Regions from separate parts of the Bradyrhizobium sp. 191 genome, predicted to be linked through region 2. Evidence: riboswitches for the same ligand, from Rfam matches in the RefSeq annotation. Region 2 holds a riboswitch; each other region holds the start of a gene.

Region 1 (3,273 bases), 2.0 Mb from region 2:
CCGCAATGCGCGGTGGTCTGTCCGGTGCCCGACACCTGTGTCCCGTCTAAGACAGCATAAGCAGCCCGCGTCCAGAAGGCTTCACCGCTCGATTTCGCGAACGAAGTAGTAGATGTCGAGCTTGAGGAGGCCGCCGACCGCATGGGGCGCATCGAGGTCGATCAACATCGTTATGAGCTTAAGGCGTCGATCGACGGCGAGAAGCCCTCGAAGGGCTCTGTCAAAGGACACCGTCAAATTTGTCTCGAATAAGGACAAAGCCGCCTCGATGCTCCAGTCGCCGCGTTGAGGCTTATCGTCGCTGGCTGACGAGCCGAGGCGAGGTGGACGGGCGTCGAATATCGCAAGATCGATTTGCAGGATGTCTAAAGCTACGTCACGGCCGAAGCCGAAGAGACGGTCTCCTGGCGCGACGAGATCGGTCCGGAGATCCTGAAGACGTGCGAGAAGCTCGGCATCCGCTTGGCCGTGGTCACCGTGCACGAGTGATGGAGTCTAGGGTTATAGCACAATCCCGCCGCCCGCGCTCTCGCCGCTTACTCCAGTTTCGCAAGTCAGCGTGCATCCTGAGGTCCGGAACTGTTCCTGCGATGTCGCGCAGTCCAACGTCCAGGCTGCACTACTCGTCAAGCGACGGACACAACGAAGGCGCACGCCAAAGTCGCTCAGCAGTGAGTGCCTGGCCAGGAGATCATCTTGACCAACGCCACGGAGGCGATCGAGCTCGCGGTTCGTCGCCGGGTCAGCCGAACACAGGCAGTCCGACCTGATCATCCGTTCGATCCCTGGAGCAATCCGGCCTTGGCAATTCCTAAGCAGGCTCATCGCGCTGTGATCAAACGGATGCCGGCGAGGATGATCGCAACTTCCTCACAGGCGAGTTCGAGAAACTGAAAAGATCAGGCTTTGTCGCGATCATGCAGATGTCGAAAGCGCCCAGCGCGTTCGTTCTGCTCGCGTTAGCCCATCCGATTACGCGAACAGGGTGTTGAGCGGACGCATTCACAAGTCGGAGCCTCCACAGATTCACGCGTTTTCACCAGGCCGGGAGTAAGACCGTTGAAGCCTACCTGGTACAGCTCGCAGTCGCTTGGGCAATATCGCAGCGACAGCTAGTAGGTTGACCGATCGATCCTCGTGCGCATAATGTCAGCCGTCGTGGTCTCCGGATTTCGTTTGATCCGGAGCTAAGAGAGAAGCCGGTGCAATGCCGGCGCTGCCCCCGCAACTGTAAGCGGCGAGCCGCTGTCCAACGAAGTCACTGAAGCCATGCGGCTTCGGGAAGGCCGGATAGCAGCGACGACCCGCGAGCCAGGAGACCTGCCTCGACAATATATCGTCCACGGGCGGGGTGTCCCGGTGTGCGCCAAGCAGCTGTCGCTCACACGATATTCGCTGCATGCGTCCGCCATGGCCTTTGCCCCAATTATGGGGTCTGAGCTATGTCTATTCTTTCGCTTCCCGTTGCCACACTGGGGACGTCACGCATCGGCCCACGACGCGAACTCAAATTCGCGCTCGAGAGCTACTGGGCGGGAAACTCCAGCGAAGCCGAGCTCCTCGAGGCGGGGAGTGGACTTCGTGCCGCTAATTGGGCACGGCAGAAATCCTGCGGTGCGACCGTCATTCCTTCGAATGACTTCTCGTTTTACGACCATGTGCTCGATACCAGCGTAATGGTCGGCGCCATTCCCGACGTCTACAGCTGGACCGAAAGTCCTGTGTCGCTCAAGACCTACTTCACCATGGCGCGTGGCGCTCAGGACGGTGATCACGCTCAGCATGGGCCTGGCGTAGCCGCACAGGAAATGACGAAGTGGTTCGATACCAACTACCACTACATGGTGCCGGAATTTCAGCAGGATCAGATCTTTAAGTATTCCTCTCGAAAGCCGATCGAGGAATATGAGGAGGCAAAAAGCCTCGGCTACCAAACGCGCCCCGTCCTAGTTGGCCCAGTCACTTTCCTGAAGCTCGGCAAAAGCGCAAATCCCGCATTCAATCCGCTGTCGCTGCTTGATAGGCTCCTCCCAGTCTATGTCGATGTTCTCCGCGAACTAGCCTCGCGCGGTGCTGAATGGGTTCAGCTCGACGAGCCATGCCTAGTGATGGACGTCGACGAAGCATCGCGGGCGGCTGTCCGCCGGGCCTATGCTCATTTCGCAAAGGTTGTGCCGGCCCTTAAAATCATGCTGGCCACATATTTCGGGGCTATCGGCGACAATCTTGAAACAACCTTAGCCTTGCCCGTTGCCGGGCTTCATGTCGATCTGGTTCGGGCACCTGACCAGTTGGACGCAATTGTCGCCACAACCCGTAGAGATCTCGTGGTCTCGCTAGGCGTCGTTGATGGTCGCAACGTGTGGCGCTCCAATCTTCCGGCGCTGCTCGACCAGCTTGCTCCTATGGTCCAAAAATTGGGCAGGGACCGTGTTCAGATTGCTCCTTCCTGCTCGCTGCTTCATGTTCCGATCGACATTGAGCTAGAGACCGATCTCGATCCCAATCTGAAGACGTGGCTGGCGTTCTCAGTTCAGAAGATCAAGGAACTTTCGATATTGGGCAAAGCGCTGGCCGGCCATGCTGCCGAGGTGGCCGATGAACTTGCGCTTTCGGAGGAGGCAGCCGTCACCCGCGAAACATCGCCCGAGATCCACAATGCGAATGTCGCCGGACGAATCGCCGCGATCGACGATAGCATGCGTCGCCGTCGCAGTGCGTTCACCCAGCGTGCCGACGTCCAGCGCGTCGCGTTCGCATTGCCGATGTTTCCAACGACAACCATCGGATCCTTCCCGCAAACGGCCCACGTCCGGAATGCGCGTGCGGCTCATGCGCGGGGAACGCTGAATGACACGCAGTACGAGGAGCTTCTGAAAGCGGAGACAGCCCGTACCGTGCAGTGGCAGGAAGATATCGGCCTGGACGTGCTCGTACACGGTGAGTTCGAGCGCAATGACATGGTTCAATACTTTGCCGAGCAGCTGTTGGGCTTCGCTTTCACCAAGCACGGCTGGGTTCAGTCTTATGGCTCGCGGTACGTTCGTCCGCCTATCCTGTTCGGAGATGTCTCCCGGCCGAAGTCCATGACCGTTGAATGGTGGCGCTATGCGCAGTCTCTGACCAAAAAACCCGTCAAGGCTATGCTGACCGGACCGGTGACGATCCTGAACTGGTCGTTTGTCCGTGACGACATCTCGCGGCGCGAGACATGCCGACAGATCGCTCTCGCGATCCGAGATGAGGTCATCGACCTTGAGGCGGCTGGAGCGA
Region 2 (3,273 bases):
TCACGGCATCGTCGCGCAGGGCGTGTCGGCCTATCCGCAAGCCGTGACGATCGCGATGATGGCGAATTTTGCCTCCGGCGGCGCAGCGATCTCGGTGCTGGCGCGTGAACTGGGTTCGAGCCTGGAGGTGGTCGACGCCGGCACGCTGGCCCGGGAGCAGATGGCGGGAATCGTGACCGACAAGCCGCGCAGCGGCACGCGCGACTTCAGCCTCGAGGCTGCGCTCACGCCCACGGACCTCGCCTTTGCCTTCGAGGCCGGCCGGCGCGCGGTGGTGCGCGCCGACGCCGGTCGGCCAGATCTCCTGATCCTCGGCGAGATGGGCATCGGCAACACCACGACCTCAGCGGCGATCGCGGCGAGCCTGCTTGGTGTGAGCGCCGGGGAGATCGCGGGCAGCGGCACCGGCGTCGATGCGGCCGGCCGCGCGCACAAGGCACGGGTGATCGATGCGGCGATCGCCCGCCACGGCGTCGCCGGAGCGTCGGTCGAGAAGATCCTGTGCGCCGTCGGCGGCCTCGAGATCGCGGCGATCTCGGGCGCGATCATTGCGGCCGCGCAAGCCCGCATTCCGGTGTTGATCGACGGCTTCATCGTGTCCGTCGCGGCTCTGGCGGCGGCGCGTCTCAATCCGTCCTGCCAGCCGTTCCAGCTCGCCTCGCATCAATCGGCGGAGCAGGGGCATCGGCTGGTGCTGCGCGCGCTCAACGTTCAGCCGCTGATCAGCCTCGATCTCAGGCTCGGCGAGGGATCCGGGGCGGCCATCGCGCTGCCGCTGGTCCGCGCGGGCTGCGCGCTTCACAACGGCATGGCGACGTTCGCGCAGGCCAACGTGCCGGATCGCCCGGCCTGATGCGGCTCAGGCCACGCGCTGGTTGACGGAGACGACGCGCCAGCCCGCCGTGAGCCGGTCGATCCGGGTCAGCGACAGCGGATCGATCACGAAGCGCAAGGCGGCCCGCGGCGTCAGGTCCAGTGCGATGCAGAGCGCGGCGCGGATGGTGCCGGAATGCACGACGAGCGTTGCCGATCCCGCCCCGATCCGCGACAGACCCAGCCGGACGCGGGCGACCTGATCCGCAAAGCTTTCGCCGTTCGGCGGCCGTTCGTGCGCCGGATCGTGCCAGAACTGCGCGTAAGTCTCGCCACCGGCCGCGGCGAGCTCGTCATGCCGACGGCCGGTCCAGTCGCCGAAATCCTGCTCGCGGAATTCGCTGACCAATTCCGGTTCGAGCCGCAGTGCGCGCGCGGTCTCGACCGTACGCCGCGACGGGCTGGCATAGCTGGTGGCATCCGGCGGCAAATGCTGCCGCAGAGCCACCAACGCTGCGTGATCGCCGAGATCCGCCCGCGCATCAGCAGCATGGATCGTCCCCGCCACGCCTTCGACGGTCGCATGCCGTATCAGCCAGAGGAAGGTCTCGCCTTCCATGCTCGCCTCCAGGAAAGTTGGTCGCTGTGGCCACAACGCCGCAACTGGCGCATTGACTCTGTCATGATGGTAATCCTAGATGATCGCGACGGTTTCCCCGAGAGGGAATGAAAAGGGAATGCGGTGCGGGGAAACTTGTCCCCAATGCCGCGGCTGCCCCCGCAACTGTAAGCGGTGAATCCTTCGTCACAAGCCACTGGGTCCTCGGTCCCGGGAAGGCGACGAAGCGGTCACGACCCGCGAGCCAGGAGACCTGCCGTCAGCCGTGGTCACACGCGAAGATGTCGGTCGGGGAGTACAGACATTCGGCTTCATCGGACGGTCCGAAAGGCCAACGGATGAAACCTCGTTCGCTGTGACGTGCCACTGACGTCATACCGAGGTTTCGTATCGTGTCTTCCATCTGTATCTTACGGCGGAGCCGCTTCCTGCTCGCCTCCGCTGCGTTTACGTCGTTTGTCATCGCCGATAGGCCTGCCGCCCTGGCGCAGCAGGTCCGCGAACCCCTGCCGCCGGTCGAGGTCTCGCCTGCTGAAACCGGCAGGCAAGCCAAGCCGGCCAACCGTGAAGCGCAACGCGCGCGCCGTGCAACTGCGCGCCGGCCAGCGACCGCATCGGCTCCGCCCAAGCCCAGCGCACCGGCCGCGACACCAGAGACGCCGCTCAACAGCAATGTGGTCGCCGAAAGCGCCTCGCGGCTCGGCCTGACCGTACGTGAGACGCCGGCGACGGTCGAGGTGATCTCCGCCCAGACCATTCGCGAGCAGGGCTATCGAACGGTCTCAGAGGTGGCGCAGGGTGCTGTCGGCGTCACCTCCGGCGACAATCCGGCCGAGCCCGCGGCCTTCTCCATGCGCGGCTTCACCAACAGCCAGATCAATACGCTCTACAACGGCATCAAGATCGGCCCGCAGAACATGACCTCGCGGATCACCGACACCGCCAATCTCGAGGCCGTGGAGTTCGTCAAAGGCCCGGCCTCGGTGATGTCAGGCGAGGGCGCCGCCGGCGGCGCCATCAACTTCGTCACCAAGCAGCCGCACATCGGGCTGATCCGGAACGAAGCCGAGTTTTCCTGGGACTCGCTCAACTCATTCCGCGCCCATTACGGCTCGGGCGGCAGCACCAATGTGCAGGGCCTCGACTATCGCTTCGACATCAGCCGTTCCACGCTCAACGGCTTTGCCGACGACACCAACGTCAAGATGTTCGACACGTCCGGCCAGCTCGACTACCGCATCTCCGATAGTCTCAAGATCTGGGGCGCTATCGAGTACCGCGAGGATCGCTCCAAGGCCTATTGGGGCGCACCGCTGGTGCCGGTCGCCTTCAGCGGCTCGCATGCAACGACGGGGATCGTCTCCGGCAACTACGTCTCGAACTACAACGGGACGAATCTCGGTGCCGTCACCATCGACGACCGCACCTTCAACACCAATTACAATGTTCTCGATAACCGGAATGTCGCCCAGGAAGTGTGGCTGCGCGGCGGCTTCGAGCTGAAATTGGCGCCTGACCTGTCGCTGAAGAGCCAGGCCTATGGCTACGGTGCAGAACGGAGCTGGTTCAACAACGAGATCGAGGCGTTCAACTCCACCACGAACCTGGTCGATCGCGAGCGCTTCTATGTCGCGCATAGCCAGCGCCTGGTCGGCAACATCACCGACCTGACCTGGGACGCGAATATCGCAGGCTTCGACAACCGGCTGGTCACGACCTTGTCGACAAGCTATCTCGATTTCGTCAGGCCGGGCGCGGCAAATTTTCCAGGCGATTCCGTTTCGCTGGTCGATCCCAACCGCGGCTACTACGGCCTGCTCACGACCCAGCAGCAGACCGCG
Region 3 (3,273 bases), 1.4 Mb from region 2:
CGTTGGCGAGGTCCATCAGATAGAGGCTGCTCTGCATCTGCAGTCCGCCTCCTCTGATGCGCAGCCCGCCCTCGATGTCCTGCGAGGTCTGGGTCTTGAGCTGGAACGTCTGTGGGAGCGGATTGAAGAACGGGTCGAACGAAGGGCCTGACGACACCCGCTCGTCGACGTCAGGCGTACGGAAGGCGCGCGCAACCCGGCCGAACAGCGCGACGGTGTCGTTGAGGCGATGCTCCGCACCGAGATGCAGCGCATATTGCGTCTCGTCGCTCCCGAGTGGAAGCGCGCCGATATCGGCGTTGAACGGAGCCGCCGGGTCGAAATTGTCACGTGCCGAGAGATTGGTGTTCTGCACCCGGGCGCCGTAGGAGATATCGGTCGCCGGTGCGACGCCGAGCGTGTGCTGGACATAGCCCGCAACCGTCCGCTGCCTGAGATCGTAATTGTGCCAGGGAGCGAGACCCTGGCCGGCGCCGCGGTTCTGCTGAAAGGTCGCATCGTAGTAGTCGACGCCGGTCAGCACTTGCGAGGGCATTCCGAGCAGAAGGCTCTTCACGCTGAGCCGCGGCGTGATCGACCATGTCGTAAGGTCAGCATCGACATAGGTCGACGTGAATAAAGCCGGGACCGGCGCCGGGCTCGAGAAGAACGCGCTCTGCTGCTTCTTGTCGCGCACGCCGCCGTCGACGATGAGATCGACGCCGTTGACAAGAGTTTTCGTGAAGCCCGCGGTCGCGCCAAAACCCTGCTGATTGGCGTAGTTGAAGGGCGTGCTGGTCCCTCGCCGGCTGGTCGCGAGCTCGTCGACGCCGAGGGAGGGATCGACGGTGCGGCCACCCGGCAGTCGCAGCTCCTGATTGTCACCGGTGACGGTCAGGAAGGCGGTCAGGCCCGGCGTCGTGTAGTTCAGATTGCCGACGCCGTTCTCCTGGGAATAGCGATTGTTGTCGCGATAGCCGTCGGTCCTGACGGCATTGCCGTAGAACGAGGTCGACCACGGACCGGAATTGATCGCGGCCGAGACGTTGCCGAGCCTGGTATTGAACGAGCCGAAACCGGCCTCGATGCGCGCCGTCACGGGCGGGCCGCCGACGCCGTTCTTGGTGACGATGTTGATGACGCCGCCGACCGCATTGTCACCATACAGTACCGCACCGGAATTGCCGCGCGTGATCTCGATGCGCTCGATGGCATTGAGCGGGATGGTGGAGAGGTCCACCTGCGCCATATCGATGTCGTTCAACCGCCGTCCGTTGACCAGCACCAGCGTGTTGGCCGTGGCGAAGGCACCGAAGCCGCGCAGGTCGACACTGGTCCTGGCACCGATCTGGCCGCCATAGAACGTCGTGATCTGGGCACCCGGCACCTGCGCCGCGATGATCTCGGCCAGCGTCTGCGACGGTGCATGAGCGATGTCCGTGGCCGTAATGACGGTCGTGGCGGCGCCGACGATCCCGCCATTGCCGGCGGCGGCCTCGTTGCCCGAGCCGGACGAGCCGGTCCCATTCGGCGCCCCGTCCGGCGCCGCTCGGCGCCGCCCCGCCTCGCCCTCGCCGATCGCCCTGGCACGGGTACGGTTCTGATCGTCGGATCTGGTCACCTCGACCGGTGGCAGCTGCTCGGCGACGGACTGCTGGGCGTGGACGATGGAGTGATCGAGCGAATACAGCGAAACGGCCGCAACGATGCCGGCGCAGCGGCGCCCGGCGGCAGTGACAATACGGGACACAATTGTAACCTCGGCATGACGTCAGTGGCACGTCACAGCGAACGAGGCTTTACGGCGGAGCGATCGATGGCTCCGGCAAAGCTAATGTCTGTACTCCCCGACCGACATCTTCGCGTGTGACCACGGCTGACGGCAGGTCTCCTGGCTCGCGGGTCGTTACCTCTGCGTCGCCTTCCCAGGACCGAGATTCCCAGTGGCATAGGACGAGAGATTCACCGCTTACAGTTGCGGGGGCAGCCATGGCATTGAGAAGATCCCGACCTTGGGACATCTCGCACCACGTTCCCTTTTGATCTCCATAAGGAGAACCGTCGGCGGCCAATCTACGGGGCGTCCAGGCCGGGAGTCAATCGACCGCTGGCATCTTGGCGCAGACGCGATCGGCCGGCTCCACAACGAATCGAGCAATGCCCTGCGCCGCCTACGTTCGCCCCCGCGGGCGCTGGGCCTGAGCCCAGGCGACAGCGACATCCCGCGGCGGAGCGTCGAGGCGCTTGATCGGCGTCAGTTCGCCGGACGCCGAGACGATCGCGGTCTCTTCGCGCCGGCAGCGCGTGCAGACGAAACGGACCTCATGCGGGGATGCCGACCAGCTTGAACGTTTCACGTTGGCGGCCATCGGCCAGGCATCGCAATGCGAGCACGATACCAGGAACCGGCCGGGATCGAGCATACCCATTCCATCGGACTCCGCGTCCTGCCCACTGCTTCCAATGACTACCTATGTGAATCGTTCCGGTGCCTCGGCACCGTCGACGCCACGGACGCGGGAGCCTGCGCGTTGCTCGCCGTTCCCACGAGACCTCCGGCGTTGTCGATTTCAAAGCTTGCGAATCTCATACGATGTCCCCCTGCTCCGATCGAGCCTATCAGATCAAAACGGCGGGGACGATGGGGGCCGGGGATCGCGCGGTTGCGACGCCGCGCAAGGCAGAAGGCAATCCGCTCAGCGAGCCCCCTTGAGGGTGCAGGATGTCGTGCAGGTGACCGTGGTGCCGCGATCGCACGATCTGCAGGCGTTGACGCACTGGTTCAGGTCGCGTGGATTGTAGCTGTAGTTTCGTATCGGACAGCTCGACGTCGTCGAGCCGGTGATGTCCCGCTCCTGGTCGCAGGCCGCCGTCATGAGCGCGAATATGATCACGGCAACGAGGCGCATGGGACTTGCCCTGTCAGGCACAGCACGATGATACTCGCGAGGTGCGCTGCATTGCAGCGAACCCCGGCCTTCCCACCACGAGCCATCGCCGATCAGCGATGCCCGCGTGCTGCGAGAATGCGCGCTAAATGTTAAGAACGGATTTCAGCCGGCCTCAGGCCGCAGCCGTGGTCGCGATCGCCTGCCGAATATCCACCGCCAGCTGGCGATACTGTTCCCCGAGCCTCAGATAGAACTCGCGCTTGGTGCCGTCGGTGGCGAGCTTGGCGATCAGCTCGCATTCGGCGGTGAGCGTCTCGAACCGTTCCAACCTGTCCTGAAGTTCTGTCATCGGCGTGTCCCCGTCAAACGCCACAAGGACAGCTAACCTAAATCCGGGAAATAG

Evidence for each region. Region 2 has a riboswitch for cobalamin ahead of IVB23_RS06920 (TonB-dependent receptor). Riboswitches for the same ligand answer to the same signal wherever they lie in the genome.
Region 1: linked by a shared signal. The riboswitch ahead of metE (5-methyltetrahydropteroyltriglutamate--homocysteine S-methyltransferase) and the one ahead of IVB23_RS06920 (TonB-dependent receptor) in region 2 are both predicted to bind cobalamin.
Region 3: linked by a shared signal. The riboswitch ahead of IVB23_RS00305 (TonB-dependent receptor) and the one ahead of IVB23_RS06920 (TonB-dependent receptor) in region 2 are both predicted to bind cobalamin.

The regions. Positions count from the first base shown of each region.
Region 1 is NZ_CP064692.1:3,463,685-3,466,957, reverse strand. It holds gene IVB23_RS16055 (4Fe-4S binding protein) at 1-60, shown strand, start outside; gene IVB23_RS16050 (hypothetical protein) at 82-483, opposite strand; gene IVB23_RS16045 (hypothetical protein) at 697-894, shown strand; cobalamin riboswitch at 1,143-1,343, shown strand; gene metE (5-methyltetrahydropteroyltriglutamate--homocysteine S-methyltransferase) at 1,443-3,273, shown strand, end outside.
Region 2 is NZ_CP064692.1:1,493,279-1,496,551, reverse strand. It holds gene cobT (nicotinate-nucleotide--dimethylbenzimidazole phosphoribosyltransferase) at 1-853, shown strand, start outside; gene IVB23_RS06925 (histidine phosphatase family protein) at 860-1,432, opposite strand; cobalamin riboswitch at 1,505-1,708, shown strand; gene IVB23_RS06920 (TonB-dependent receptor) at 1,825-3,273, shown strand, end outside.
Region 3 is NZ_CP064692.1:64,307-67,579, reverse strand. It holds gene IVB23_RS00305 (TonB-dependent receptor) at 1-1,729, opposite strand, end outside; cobalamin riboswitch at 1,843-2,057, opposite strand; gene IVB23_RS00300 (hypothetical protein) at 2,151-2,408, opposite strand; gene IVB23_RS00295 (hypothetical protein) at 2,676-2,888, opposite strand; gene IVB23_RS00290 (hypothetical protein) at 3,043-3,219, opposite strand.